2 regions of the Vogesella facilis genome follow, and region 1 is predicted to be linked to the other one. Evidence: predicted binding sites of a transcription regulator. Region 1 holds the regulator's gene; the other holds the start of a gene.
The links. The regulator FNR, encoded in region 1, switches genes on or off when oxygen is low (the NO sensors DNR and NnrR bind a similar motif). The targets are predictions, from matches to a motif close to TTGATNNNNATCAA.

Region 1 (7,022 bases):
TGTGGGTCGTCTGAGCATTATCGTTATTTCCGTAACGACGGTCATCGTGGGGGTATGCATCAGCTACTTCATCAAGAAAGCGAATTCCCGCGACGAGCAGTAAGGCTACCGGCAGCCGATGCCGGCAAGATCCTCTTGATGTGTGTGTGTTTGGGGGTACGGTGGTGGGCCGTACCCCTCTTTTTTTGCCCGCACTGCCGCCATGCGGCCAAGTTTGCATGCTCAAGACAAAGCCCCCGGCACGGTGCGTGCGCGGGGGCTTTGTCTCATCCGGCTACTGCTTACTTCACGTGCTGCGCGATGATAGGCAGCAGCTGGCCCAGTACTTTCGGCGGCGCGGCCACGATGTCGCCGCTTTCGAACCAGGTCTGTTCGCCGTGGAAGTCGGTGACCATGCCACCGGCTTCCTGCACGATCAGGCTGCCGGCCGCGATGTCCCACGGCTTGAGGTTGAACTCGAAGAAACCGTCCACGCGGCCGCAGGCCACGTTGCACAGGTCCAGCGCGGCGGAGCCTTCGCGGCGGGCGCCGGCGGTTTTCTTCAGCACGTCTTTCAGGATGTCCAGGTGCAGGTCCAGCATGCTCTGGTCCACTACCGGGAAACCGGTGGAGATCAGGCATTCGTTCATGTTGATGCGCTTGGACACGCGGATGCGGCGGTCGTTGAGGAACGAGCCCACGCCGCGGCTGGCGGTGAACAGATCGTTGCGGTTCGGGTCGTACACCACACCCTGCTGGATCTGGCCCTTGTGCGCCAGCGCGATGGACACGCAGTACTGCTGATGGCCGTGAATGAAGTTGGTGGTGCCGTCCAGCGGATCGATGATCCACTCGTATTCGGCGGCGCCGAGGCCGGAGGCACCGGACTCTTCTGCTAGAATCCCGTGCTTCGGATACGCTTCCAGAATGACATCAATGATCGCCTGTTCGGCGGCACGGTCGACTTCGGATACGAAATCGTTGTGCTTTTTGTTTTCGACGCGAATGGAATCCAGGTTCAGCGATGCGCGCTGGATCACATTGGCGGCGCGGCGAGCGGCTTTTACCGCGACATTGAGCATAGGATGCATTGACGGCCTCACAATAGAAATGGGCAATCGTCGTCCCGCTGTCGGGCGACGCCTGCCGTAAACTTGTCTGGGTTAAGGAGCGACAAAACCCCGTCGCAGCGACGGACGTTTCGGAAAACCCGCGATTCTACGCAAAATCACCCGATGAATAAACCCCAAGTACCTGATTTTTTGAAGAACATTCGCGTCGTGCTGGCTCGTCCCAACCACCCGGGCAATATCGGTTCGGCGGCGCGGGCGATGAAGACCATGGGCCTCACCCGGCTGTACCTGGTGGCGCCCAAGGTGTTCCCGTCCGACGAGGCCGACACGCTGGCCTCCGGCGCGGTGGACCTGCTGCAGACCGCCACCGTGGTGCCGACGCTGGCGGAGGCGCTGGCCGACGTCACCGTGGCCTGCGCGCTGACCAGCCGCCGCCGCGAGCTCAGCACGCCGCTGTCCACCCCGCGCGAAACCGCGCCGGAATTGATCGCGCGCGCGCGCGACGGTGAGCAGGTGGCGCTGGTATTCGGCAACGAGACCTTCGGCCTGTCGATCGAGGAAGTGGAGCAGTGCAACCGGCTGGTGACCGTGCCGGGCAACCCGGACTACTTCTCGCTCAACCTGGCGATGGCGGTGCAGGTGATGACCTACGAGCTGTTCAGCCATACCGGCGTCAGCGTCGACTACCTGAAACCGGACGGCGTCAGCGCCACCCAGGGCGAGGTGGACGGCATGGTGGATCACCTGAACGCCACGCTGGAAGACATCGGCTACTACCGCCGCCGCAACAGCGAACGCATGATCCGCCGCCTGCGCACCATGTTCCATCGCGCCGGCCTGCTGCGCGAGGAGATCGATATCCTGCGCGGTTTCTACAAGCAGGCGCAGCGCCTTGCCGGCAAGGCGCAGGGCGCAGATTCAGACGACAGCGCATCATGAACTACCGCCACCGGCTGGCCGAGGGCCTCAGCGCGCTACGCTGCCCGCCGGTGCGCGATCTGGCTTTTCTGCTTACCTGCCCGGCGCCGTGGCACAGCGGTGCCGAGATCGACAGCGCGCGGCTGCTGGGGCCGCAAGGTTGGCCGCAACTGCTGGCGCTGGATGCCGCGCCGCAGCCCTTGCTGGCCTGGCTGGTGGCGCGGCCGACGCGGCGGCTGGGGGTGTATGCCGAGTCGCTGCTCGAATTCTGGTTCGAGCTGGCGCCGCATATCGACTGCGTGGCGGCCAACCTGCCGCTGGCCGAGCACGGCCGCAGCATAGGCGAATTCGACTACCTGCTGCGTATCGACGGCCAGCCGCTGCACCTGGAGGCGGCCAGCAAGTTCTACCTGCAGCTGGATGCCGCCGGCGGCGAGCTGGTCGGCCCCAGCCTGCGCGATGCTTGGCCGCTGAAATACCGCAAGCTGGCCAGCCAGCTGGCGCTGGGTTGCCACCCGGCAGCGCAGCTGCCGGCCGGCTTTGCCGGCTGCCCGGCCTACAGCCGGCTGTCCGGCTGGCTGTTCTACCCCGGCGCGCCGCGGCCGCAATTTCCTTGCAACCCGGATGCCTGCTGCGGCTGGTGGCGGCGGCTGTCCGAATGTTGGCCGCAGCATGCCGCCGACAGCCGCTGGCTGATCCTGCCGCGGCTGAGCTGGCTGGCGCCGGCGCGCGCTGCCGTCGAGTCGGTGCTGAGCCTGGCGCAGCTGCAGGCCGAGCTGGCGGTGGCCGACGGCGCGCGGCTGGTGGCCGAGCTGGTGCCGGCGGCCGACGGCGACTGGCATGAGATCGCGCGCGGCTTCGTGGTGCGCGACGACTGGCCGCGGCCCGGCATGCTGGCCGAGCTGCAACGCAAGCTGGCTGCATCGTAGCCCCATGAAGACCCTGCTGTTCGTCTACGCCAGCCAGAGCGGCCATACCCGGGCACTGGTGATGGCCGCGGCGGGCGCCGCCGGCGGCGAGGACAATGTGGCGGTGCGGGTGCTGCCGGCACTGCAGGCCGGCATCGACGAGCTGCTGGCCTGCCACGCGCTGGTGCTGGCCACGCCGGAGAATTTCGGCTACATGGCCGGCGCGCTGAAGGATTTTCTCGACCGCACCTTCTACCCGGCGCAGGGCAAGGTGGCGGGTCTGCCGTACGCGCTGATCATCAGCGCCGGCAACGACGGCCAGGGCGCGCTGACTGCCATCCGCCGCATCGCCAGCGGCTACCCGCTGCACGAGGCGCTGCCGCCGCTGCTGGTAAAGGGCGAGGTGACGGAGGCGGCGTTGGCCGCCGCGGCGGAACTGGGCGCCACGCTGGCGGCGGCGCTGTCGATCGGCGCCATCTAGCACCGGACTGGCATGCAAAACGCCCCGCAGGGCGGGGCGTGGTGGTGGAGCTGGCTTAGCGCAGGCTGTTGGCTTGCGAGCAGCCGGCCACCAGCGCCTTCAGCTCTTCCGGCTGCAGCATCTGGATATGCTTGTGGTCCACCTTCAGCCAGCTTTGCTGCTGGAACTTGGACAGCGTACGGCTGACGGTTTCCAGTTTCAGGCCGAGGAAGCTGCCGATTTCCTCGCGGCTCATGCGCAGGATGAAATCGTTGGCGGCAAAGCCGCGCGCGGCCAGCCGTTGCGACAGGTTGAGCAGGAAGGCGGCCAGCCGCTCCTCCGCCTTCATATTACCCAGCAGCAGCATCACCGACTGGTCGCGCACGATCTCGCGGCTCATCAGGCGGAAGAAATGGTGCTGCAGGCTGGGGATGTCGCGGCCCAGGGTTTCCATGCGGTTGAACGGCAGCTCGCACACCTCGCTGTCTTCCAGCGCGATGGCGTCGCAGCCGTGCTGGCTGGCGGAGATGCCGTCCAGTCCCATCAGCTCGCCGGACATCTGGAAGCCGGTCACCTGCTCGCGGCCGTCCTGGCTGGAAACGCAGGTCTTGAAGAAGCCGGTACGCACCGCGTACAGCGAGCGGAAGCCTTCGCCGGAGCGGAACAGGTATTCGCCACGCTTCAGGCGGCGGCTCTGGCGGATCACCGCATCGAGCTGGGCCATTTCTTCCCGGTTCAGGCCGACTGGCAAGCAGAGTTCGCGCAAACTACAGTTGGAGCACGACACTTTCAGTGTGTGCAGGGAGGGGGTTTGCTCGGTCATGGGTTCCGGTTTTCGCAAGGCTAGAGGCTTGCTTGACACGCGTCAAAGCGTGGCAAGTGTCAATTAGCGCAAATTTACCAGCCCACCACCAGTTTTCCAAGCCAGAAAATTATGACACCCACCGCCCCCTTTATGCCGACCCAATGTGTTTTCGATCGCGAGCTGATCGAAAAACTGGAAGGTTCCGGCCCGCGCTACACTTCCTACCCCACTGCCGACCGCTTTCACGGCGGCTTTGGGGTCAAGGATTACGAACACTGGCTGCAGCAGCATGCCATCGGTGCCAGCCATCGGCCGATCTCGCTGTATGTGCACGTGCCGTTCTGTAACACCATCTGCTACTACTGCGGCTGCAACAAGATCATCACCAAGGACAAGAGCCGCGCCGACCAATACTTGGACTACCTGGAAAAAGAAATCGCCCTGGTGGCCGGCCGCCTCGGCTACCGCGAGAAGGTGATCCAGCTGCATTTTGGCGGCGGCACGCCGACCTTCCTGTCCGACGAGCAGCTCAGCCGGGTGATGGCTGCCATCAACCAGCATTTCGAGCTGCTGCCGGATGGCGAGTTTTCCATCGAGATCGACCCGCGCAAGGTTGGCCGCGACACCGTGCTGCACCTGGGCCGGCTGGGCTTTAACCGCATGAGCGTGGGCATCCAGGACTTCGACCCGGCGGTACAGCAGGCGGTGAACCGTATCCAGAGCGAGGAGGAGACCCTCACCGTGATCAGCGCCGCGCGCGAGGCCGGCTTCAAGTCGGTGAGCGTCGACCTGATCTACGGCCTGCCGCTGCAGAACGCCGACTCGGTGCGCCGCACGGTGGACAAGGTGGTGGCGATGAACCCGGACCGCATCGCGCTGTACAACTACGCGCACCTCCCCAGCGTGTTCATGCCGCAGCGACGCATCAACGAGGCTGACCTGCCCAGTGCCGCGCACAAGCTGGACATCCTGCAGAATTCGGTGCAGCAGCTGGCCGACGCCGGCTATGTGTTCATCGGCATGGACCACTTCGCCAAGCCGGACGACGAGCTGACCCGCGCGCTGCAGCAGGGCCGCTTGCAGCGCAACTTCCAGGGCTACTCCACCCACGCCGACTGCGACATGATCGGCCTGGGGGTGTCGTCGATCGGCAAGGTCGGTCCCTGTTATTCGCAGAACGAGAAGGATATCGACGCCTACTACGCGGCGCTGGATGCCGGCCACCTGCCGGTGCTGCGCGGCATGACGCTGACCCAGGACGACATCCTGCGTCGTAGCGTGATCCAGTCGCTGATGTGCCGCTTCTCGCTGTCGGTGGAGGCGATCGAGGAAACCTTCGCCATCAACTTCGCCAATTACTTCGCCGACGAGCTGCCGCTGATCCGCGAGTTCCAGCACATGGGGCTGCTGACCTTCGACGGCGACTTCCTGATGGTGGCGCCTAAGGGCCGCTTCCTGATCCGCAACATCGCCATGGTGTTCGACCGCCACCTGCGCGAGCGCGAAACCCGCGCGCGCTACTCCAAGACCATCTGAGGCCGGCGACAGCGCGGCGGCAGACGCAACAAAGCCCGGCATAGCCGGGCTTTTTGTTTGCGGCCAACCTTGGCGGATGCCTAGCTGCGGCTGGGCACGCCCATCAGGTGCAGCACGGCGATGGCCTCGCCGGTGGGGGTGGCCACCACATCGGCCAGGGTGTAGCGGTCCAGCACCGCGAAGAAGGCGCCCAGCGCCTCGTCCAGCACGCCTTTCAGCTGGCAGCGGCCACGCAGGAAGCACGGCGGCTCGGCACAGTCGATCAGGTCGCCGATGTCTTCCAGCGAGCGGATCACCTCGCCCAGCCGGTAGTGCGCGGCGGGGCGAGACAGCGCCAGCCCGCCGCCCTTGCCGCGGCTGGTGGCCAGCCAGTCGTGCTGCGCCATGAAATGCACCACCTTGACCAGGTGATTGCGCGACACGCCAAAGCGTTCGGCAATCTCGCTGATGGTGACCGGGGTCTCGCGCTGCGGGTAGCTCAGGTACATCAGTACCCGCAGGCCCAGGTCGGTAAAGTGCGTCAGTTGCATGGCGGCGGCGTCGGGAGCAAAGCCCAGAGCATACGCTTGCTGGGCGCCGGCCTCAATTACAGCCCGGTGCCGCCGGTGCCGAAGGCCTCGGCGTGGATGCGCGCGGCGTCCACCCCCAGCGCCAGCAGCGCGGCCTGCTGCTGCTGCATGAACGGCAGCGGCCCGCACAGGTAGTAGTCGGCATCCGGCAGGATGGCGCTGGCCGCCACCGCCGCCAGCTCGATGCGGCCAACATGCTGGTAGTCGCGGCCGGCGACGTCTTCGGCACGCGGCTGCTCGTACCAGACCTGGCTTTGCAGTTGCGGGTATTCGCGCGTCCAGTTGGCCAACTGCTGGCGGAAGGCGTGCACGCCGCCGTGGCGGCAGGCGTGCAGGTAGCGGATGCTGCGCGGGCTGTTGTGCTGCAGCAGCTGTTCCAGCATCGCCAGCAGCGGCGTGGTGCCGACGCCGGCGCTGAGCAGCACCACCGGGCCGCTGCGCTCCTCGTGCAGGAAGAAATCGCCCATCGGCGGCGCCACGTCCAGATGGTCGCCCTCGTTCACCGCGTAATGCAGCTGGTTGGACACCATGCCGGCCGGGCTGTTGTCGCCGGCTTCACGTTTCACCGAGATGCGCAGCGCACTGCCACCGGGCGCCGACGACAGGCTGTACTGCCGCGGCTGCACCATGCCCAGCTGCGGCACCAGCAGGCGTACCGACAGGTACTGCCCCGGGCGGTACTGCGGCAGCGGGCCGCCATCGGCCGGCTGCAGGTAGAAGGAGGTGATCTCTTCGCTCTCCACCACCTTGCGGCCAACCTTGAAGCCGCGCCAG
Region 2 (7,022 bases), on a different contig from region 1:
TGGCCTTGTCGGCGATGATGGTGGTGGTGAACTTGGCCATCACGTCCGGACGGTCCGGATAGAAGGTGATCTTGCGGAAGCCTTCCGGCTCGCACTGGGTGTAGAGGTTGCTGCCGCCGGAGGCGTACAGCCCCATCAGGCTGGTGTTGGCCACCGGGTCGATCTCGGTTTCCACGTCCAGGATGAAGCTGTCCGGCACATTGGCGATGCTCAGCACCTCGGCGCTCAGCGTGTAGGCGTCTGCGGCCAACTTGTCGCCGTCCAGCGTCACGCTGGCCAGCCGCGCGCTGCCATCCAGCTGCAGCACGCCCGCCGCCGTGGCGGCCGGGTTGCGGCGCATCACCATGCGCGAGTGCACGCGGGTAAGGGTGTCGTCGATGATGTCGAAAGTCAGGTCCACCTTGTCCACCAGGTAGGCGGGTGGCTGGTAGTCGCTGCGGTATTTGATCTGCGGTTGTTGGCTCATCTACTTCAATCCTGCAAAGGGTAGGACGGGTCGTCGGGTGCCCGCCTTTATCGTTGTGACGCTGACGCGTCCCCGGTCATGTTCTGTGTCGCGCGCTGCTCAGCCCTTGATCCAGGCGCCGCCGTCTGCCGCCAGACGCAGGCGGCAGGTATCGGCTGGCGCGCCCTGCAGCACGACGCGGAAGCTCAGCAGCTCGTCGCGGCGGAAGGCGTGCAGCTTCAGCTTGTCGCCGACGCGGTAACGGCGCAGCGCCTTGTCGAGGTCATTCAGCTTCAGGCCGTCCACGGCGATCAGCACGTCGCCGCCGGCCAGTCCGGCCGCCTGCGCGGCGCCGCCGTCCAGCACCGACACCAGCTTGACGCCTTGCGCATCGGCACCGGTCTTCACCCCCAAGGTTGGCCGCGCGGTGGGCGCCACGATCTCGGCCACTACACTGCCGCCATCGGCGGCGCCGTCGGCCGGCACCAGTTGCATCTCGACACCCTGGCCGGCCAGCAGTTCCGCCAGCGGCAGTTCGCGGGTGGAGCGGATCGCCAGGTCGAAGAACTTGCCGAGCTTGAGGCCGGTAACCTGCTCGGCCACGCGCTCCCATTCATCCTCGGCCAGACCGCGGCCGTCGGCCAGCCATTGCTGCCACAACGCCTGCATCACCGTGTCCAGGCTCTTGCCGCCAGCCGTGTGCTGGCGGATGTGCAAGTCCAGCGCCAAAGCCGCCAGTGAGCCCTTGGTATAGTAGCTGACGATGCTGTTGGGGCTGTTCTCGTCCTGGCGGTAGTACTTGGTCCAGGCATCGAAGCTGGAGTCGGCCAGCGTCTGCTTGCTGCGGCCGTTGCCGCGCGCCACGCCGGTGATGGTCTTGGCCAGCAGCCCCAGGTAGCGCTGCGCGTCGATCAGCCCGCAGCGCACCAGCGCCAGGTCGTCGTAATAGGAGGTGATGCCCTCGAACGCCCACAGCAGCGTGGTGTGGCCTTCGCGGTTCAGGTCGTAGGGGGTGAACGCCGCCGGCTTCATGCGCTTGACGTTCCAGGTGTGGAAATACTCGTGGCTGATCAGCCCCAGCAGCTTGAGGTAGCCGTCGCCGATGCCGTCCTCTCCCGGCTGCGGCAGGTCGTCGCGGCTGGCCACCAGCGCGGTGGAGGCGCGATGCTCCAGCCCGCCGTAGATGTCGCCACCGGCGAACAGCATGAACACGTAGCGCTCGAACGGCGCCGGCTCGCCGAAGAAGCGGATCTGCCATTCGCAGATGCGCTTGGTGTCTGCGGCCAACCTTTTCAGGTCTGCCTTGTATTTGCCGGAGACGACGAATTCATGCGGCACGCCGCAGGCCTTGAAGCTGACGCGCTGGAACTCGCCCAGTTCCACCGGGTGGTCGATCAGCTCGTCGTAGTTGGCCGCACGGTAGCGGCCGAAGCCGGATTTCTTGGTGTCCAGCGCCGGCAGGCTGGTGGCCACCTGCCACTTGGCCTGCGCCTTGTCCTGCGGCGGCAGGATTTCCACCTCGCACGGCTCGTGCTCGCAGCCGTCGGCCTGCAGGAACACGCTGGTGCCGTTATAGAAGCCGCGCTCGGCATCGAGGTAGGCGCCGCGTACTGACAGATCGAAGGCGTACACGGTGTAATGCACGCTCAGCGCCCCCGTCACCGGCGCCGCCTGCCAGCTGTGCTTGTCGAGCTTGGCAAGCGCCACCGCCTGGTTGCCGCATTCGGCGCGGATGGCCACGATGTGGCGCGCGAACTCGCGGATCATGTAGCTGCCGGGAATCCACGCCGGCAGCCGCAGTACCTGCCCCGCTGCCGCCGGTTGCGCCACGGTGAGCGTGACTTCGAACAGGTGGGCCTCGGGTGCGACGGGACGAATGCGATAGCTGACAGCGGTAGACATGATGGCAGTCCGGAGGGAAACGGAAGAAGCGCGAATTCTAGCACCAGCCACCCTGTGCTGCGCCTGACCTTACGGCTTGATATGCGTCAATAGCGAAGCAAGCGATGACAATATAATCGCCTGCATGTCAATGGCGGGAATGGGTCTGCAGACGGTGCGATTCGCGCAATTTGCGACCATCCGGTTCTCTATCGACTAGGAGCGCATGCCCGAATTGATTTAGAATCGCCTGTTGAACAACTGGGGATCGAGCGCGTTTTCCGCGGAGATTGCCTGGCTTTTCGCAGTGCACTGCACTGCCGGCCAGCACCGCAAACCAGGCCTCGGTTCCTGCGACTTGCCGGGCCTCCTGCACTACATGGGGGTACGCATCCGGACTTCAAGTCACCGGTTTCACACGTTCTAGTTCGCAACCTTGGAGAAAACCCTAATGGATACGCAATCCACTTATAACTATAAGGTGGTGCGCCAGTTTTCGATAATGACCGTAGTCTGGGGCATTGTCGGCATGCTGGTCGGCGTGATTATTGCGGCCCAGCTGGTGTGGCCGGAGCTCAATTTTGGGCCCTGGTTCCACTACGGTCGTCTGCGTCCGCTGCACACCAACGCCGTGATCTTCGCGTTCGGCGGTTCCGCGCTGTTTGCCACTTCGTACTACGTGGTGCAGCGTACCTGTCATGTCCGCCTGCTGTCCGACAAGCTGGCGGCATTCACTTTCTGGGGTTGGCAACTGGTCATCGTGCTAGCCGCCATCACCCTGCCGCTGGGCCTGACCTCCGGCAAGGAGTACGCCGAACTGGAATGGCCGATCGACATTCTGATCACCGTGGTATGGGTTGCCTACGCCATCGTGTTCTTCGGCACCATCGCCATCCGCAAGGTTAAGCACATCTACGTGGCCAACTGGTTCTACGGCGCCTTCATCCTGGCCGTGGCCCTGCTGCACATCGTCAACAGCCTGGAAGTACCGGTTTCCATGTGGAAATCCTACTCGGTATACGCCGGTGCCGTGGATGCCATGGTGCAATGGTGGTACGGCCACAACGCAGTGGGCTTCTTCCTGACCGCGGCCTTCCTGGGCATGATGTACTACTTCGTACCGAAGCAGGCCGGCCGTCCGGTGTACTCCTACCGCCTGTCCGTGGTGCACTTCTGGGCGCTGATCTTCACCTATATGTGGGCCGGCCCGCACCACCTGCACTACACCGCCCTGCCGGACTGGACCCAGTCGCTGGGCATGGCCTTCTCGCTGGTACTGCTGGCACCGTCCTGGGGCGGCATGATCAACGGCATCATGACCCTGTCCGGCGCCTGGCATAAGCTGCGCACCGACCCGGTGCTGAAGTTCCTGGTGGTATCGCTGTCCTTCTACGGCATGTCCACCTTCGAAGGCCCAATGATGTCGATCAAGACCGTCAACGCGCTGTCGCACTACACCGACTGGACCGTCGGCCACGTGCACTCCGGCGCACTGGGCTGGGTTGCCTTCATCTCCATCGGTTCCATGTACTACCTGCTGCCGCGCCTGTTCGGCCGTGACGGCATGCACAGCGTGAAGCTGATCGAAGCGCACTTCTGGCTGGCTACCATCGGCGTAGTGCTGTACATCGCCTCGCTGTGGATCGCCGGTGTGATGCAGGGCCTGATGTGGCGCGCGCTGAACGCGGACGGCACCCTGACCTACGCCTTCGTGGAAGCAGTGAAAGCCTCCTACCCGTACCTGTTCGTACGCTTCCTGGGCGGTGTGCTGTTCCTGTCCGGCATGCTGCTCATGGCTTACAACACCTTCCGCACCGTCGCTGCCGGCCGTGCCGTTGATGCCAAGATCCCGGCCGTTGCCGCTCACGCGCACTAAGGGACCAAGGGAAACATCATGGAAAAAATCCAGAAACTGATCGAAGAAAACGTAGCGTATCTGATCGTGCTGACCCTGCTGGTAATCAGCGTGGCTGCCCTGGTCGAGATCGTACCGCTGATGTTCCAGAAGTCGACCACCGAGCCAGTTGCCGGCGTGAAGCCGTACAACGCGCTGCAACTGACCGGTCGCGACATCTACATCCGCGAAGGCTGCTACACCTGCCACTCGCAGATGATCCGTCCGTTCCGCGCCGAAACCGAGCGCTATGGCCACTACTCGGTAGCTGGTGAGTCGGTATACGACCACCCGTTCCAGTGGGGCTCCAAGCGTACCGGTCCGGACCTGGCCCGTGTCGGCGGCCGCTATTCCGACGAATGGCACCGTGTACACCTGACCAACCCACGCGACGTGGTGCCGGAGTCCAACATGCCGGCATTCCCGTGGCTGGCGCGTAACCTGGCCGACGCCGAAGGCGTTGCCGCCAAGATGACCGCGCTGCGCAAGGTTGGCGTACCGTACAGCGACAAGGAAATTGCCGAAGGCCAGGCCATGGTGGAAGGCAAGTCCGAGCTGGATGCACTGGTCGCCTACCTGCAGGGCCTGGGCCTTGCGCTGAAGAACGCGCGCTGAGCCATGGACTGGACCAATCTGGCACGTATCCTGTTCACGGTGTTCTGCTTTACCGTGTTCACCGTGATCGCGATAGGTGCCTTCGGCAAAAAATCCAAGAAGCGTTATGACGAAGCGGCCAAGCTGGTGCTGGATGAAGATGACCAGCTGCCGCACAACTCGAACGCTTCCAACGGAGCCTGAGTAATGAGTGATTTCGTAAGTGACTTCTGGGGCGTATATATCGCCGTCGTGGTAATCGTGGGCTTCGTAGGCCTCGCCTACCTGCTGTTCACGCAGTCGAAAACCACGGTCAAGAAAGGTGAGCAGGTTGAAATTACCGGCCACGTCTGGGATGACGATCTGGCCGAGTACAACAACCCGCTGCCGCGCTGGTGGATGTTGATGTTCTACATCACGCTGGTGTTTGGTGCCGTTTACCTGACCCTGTACCCGGGTCTGGGTACCTGGAAAGGCCTGCGTGGCTGGACTTCCGTCGGTCAGTACACCGAAGAGAAGGCCCAGGCGGAAGCCAAGTACCAACCGCTGTACGACAAGTTCCTGAAACAGGATGTCAAGGCTGTGGCTGCCGACCCGGAAGCCCAGGCCATGGGCAAGCGCCTGTTCCAGACCTACTGCGTACAGTGCCACGGCTCCGATGCACGCGGTGCCAAGGGCTTCCCGAACCTGACCGACAACGACTGGCTGTACGGTGGTACGCCGGAAATCATCAAGACCACCATCAGCGGCGGTCGCCACGGCCAGATGCCGGCCTTCGGCGCGGCTTTCGGTGAGGACAAGGTAAAGGATGCGGCCAACTACGTAATGTCGCTGTCCGGCAAGAAGCATGACGCAGAACGCGCGGCGCGTGGCAAGGAAACCTTTGCCGCCATCTGCTCGGCCTGCCACGGTGCTGACGGCAAGGGCAATCAGGCTGTCGGCGCGCCGAACCTGAGCGACAACGTATGGCTGTATGGCGGTACCGAGAAGACCATCATCGAAACCATCACCAACGGCCGCAACAACCAGATGCCGGCCTGGAAAGACTTCCTGGGTGACGGCAAGGTACACCTGCTGACCTCTTACGTTTATGGCCTGTCCCATAACGGCAAAGCTCAGTAATTGATACCGCTCAATACTGCCCGCGCAAGCGGGCAGTATCTTTTGTGCAATCAGTATATTTTTTTGTAAATCATTTACCGCCCCAGAAGTTTGCGCCAAGGCCATACAATGACGCATGCCCTTGACGGAAATTTCTTGCAGGAATCCCACCATGACCGACAAGCTCAAAGACATAGCCGTCAAAGTCGAAAAACCCAAGCTGGAAACCGTCTCGCTATACGCCGCCCAGAAAAAAATCTACCCGCGCAGCGTAAAAGGCCTGTTCGCCAACTGGCGCATCCTGTTCGTCATCGGCACCCAGCTGCTTTATTTCGGCCTGCCCTGGCTGCAGTGGAACGACCGCCAGGCGGTACTGTTCGATCTCGTCAACCGCAAATTCTACCTGTTCGGCCTCACCATCCTGCCGCAAGACTTTGTCTACCTTGCCGCGCTGCTGATGGTCAGCGCCTTCGGCCTGTTCGCCTGGACCACCATCGCCGGCCGGCTATGGTGCGGTTACTCCTGTCCGCAGACGGTGTACACCGAAATCATGCTGTGGATCGAGCAATGGGTGGAAGGCGACCGCAACAAGCGCATGAAGCTGGACAAGGAGCCGTGGAGCCTGCGCAAGCTGCGCCTCAAGGGCACCTCGCAGGGCCTCATGATCGTGTTCTCGCTGTGGACCGGCTTCTCCCTGGTCGGCTACTTCACCCCGATGCACGAGCTGATCGCCGCCCTGCCCAGCTTCAACTACGGCACCTGGGAAACGTTCTGGATGTTCTTCTATGCCGGCTTCACCTACCTGTTTGCCGGCCACATGCGCGATCAGGTCTGCAAGTACATGTGCCCGTATGCCCGCTTCCAGAGCGCCATGTTCGATGAAGACACACTGATCATCTCCTACGACGAAAAGCGCGGCGAGCCGCGCGGCGCGCGCAAGAAAGGGCAGGAGCAGCAGAACCTGGGCGACTGCGTCAATTGCGGCATCTGCGTACAGGTGTGCCCGGTCGGTATCGATATCCGCAACGGTCTGCAATACGAATGCATCGGCTGTGCCGCCTGTATCGATGCCTGCGACGATGTGATGGTGAAAGTAGGCAGCCCCAA

Region 2: ACFOLG_RS17670 (M61 family metallopeptidase) is a predicted target of FNR. The motif match lies at 2,424-2,437, and genes of this name have one in related genera.

What each region holds. Positions count from the first base shown of each region.
Region 1 covers NZ_JBHRXN010000001.1:128,964-135,985, reverse strand. Annotated here, with positions in the region: gene ACFOLG_RS00705 (DUF3149 domain-containing protein) at 1-103, shown strand, start outside; gene ACFOLG_RS00700 (inositol monophosphatase family protein) at 282-1,070, opposite strand; gene ACFOLG_RS00695 (RNA methyltransferase) at 1,215-1,991, shown strand; gene ACFOLG_RS00690 (DUF1853 family protein) at 1,988-2,899, shown strand; gene ACFOLG_RS00685 (flavodoxin family protein) at 2,904-3,359, shown strand; gene fnr (fumarate/nitrate reduction transcriptional regulator Fnr) at 3,415-4,161, opposite strand; gene hemN (oxygen-independent coproporphyrinogen III oxidase) at 4,273-5,679, shown strand; gene ACFOLG_RS00670 (Rrf2 family transcriptional regulator) at 5,760-6,209, opposite strand; gene hmpA (NO-inducible flavohemoprotein) at 6,266-7,022, opposite strand, start outside.
Region 2 covers NZ_JBHRXN010000036.1:483,725-490,746, forward strand. Annotated here, with positions in the region: gene pepN (aminopeptidase N) at 1-466, opposite strand, end outside; gene ACFOLG_RS17670 (M61 family metallopeptidase) at 566-2,347, opposite strand; gene ccoN (cytochrome-c oxidase, cbb3-type subunit I) at 2,778-4,202, shown strand; gene ccoO (cytochrome-c oxidase, cbb3-type subunit II) at 4,221-4,835, shown strand; gene ACFOLG_RS17685 (cbb3-type cytochrome oxidase subunit 3) at 4,839-5,018, shown strand; gene ccoP (cytochrome-c oxidase, cbb3-type subunit III) at 5,022-5,936, shown strand; gene ccoG (cytochrome c oxidase accessory protein CcoG) at 6,088-7,022, shown strand, end outside.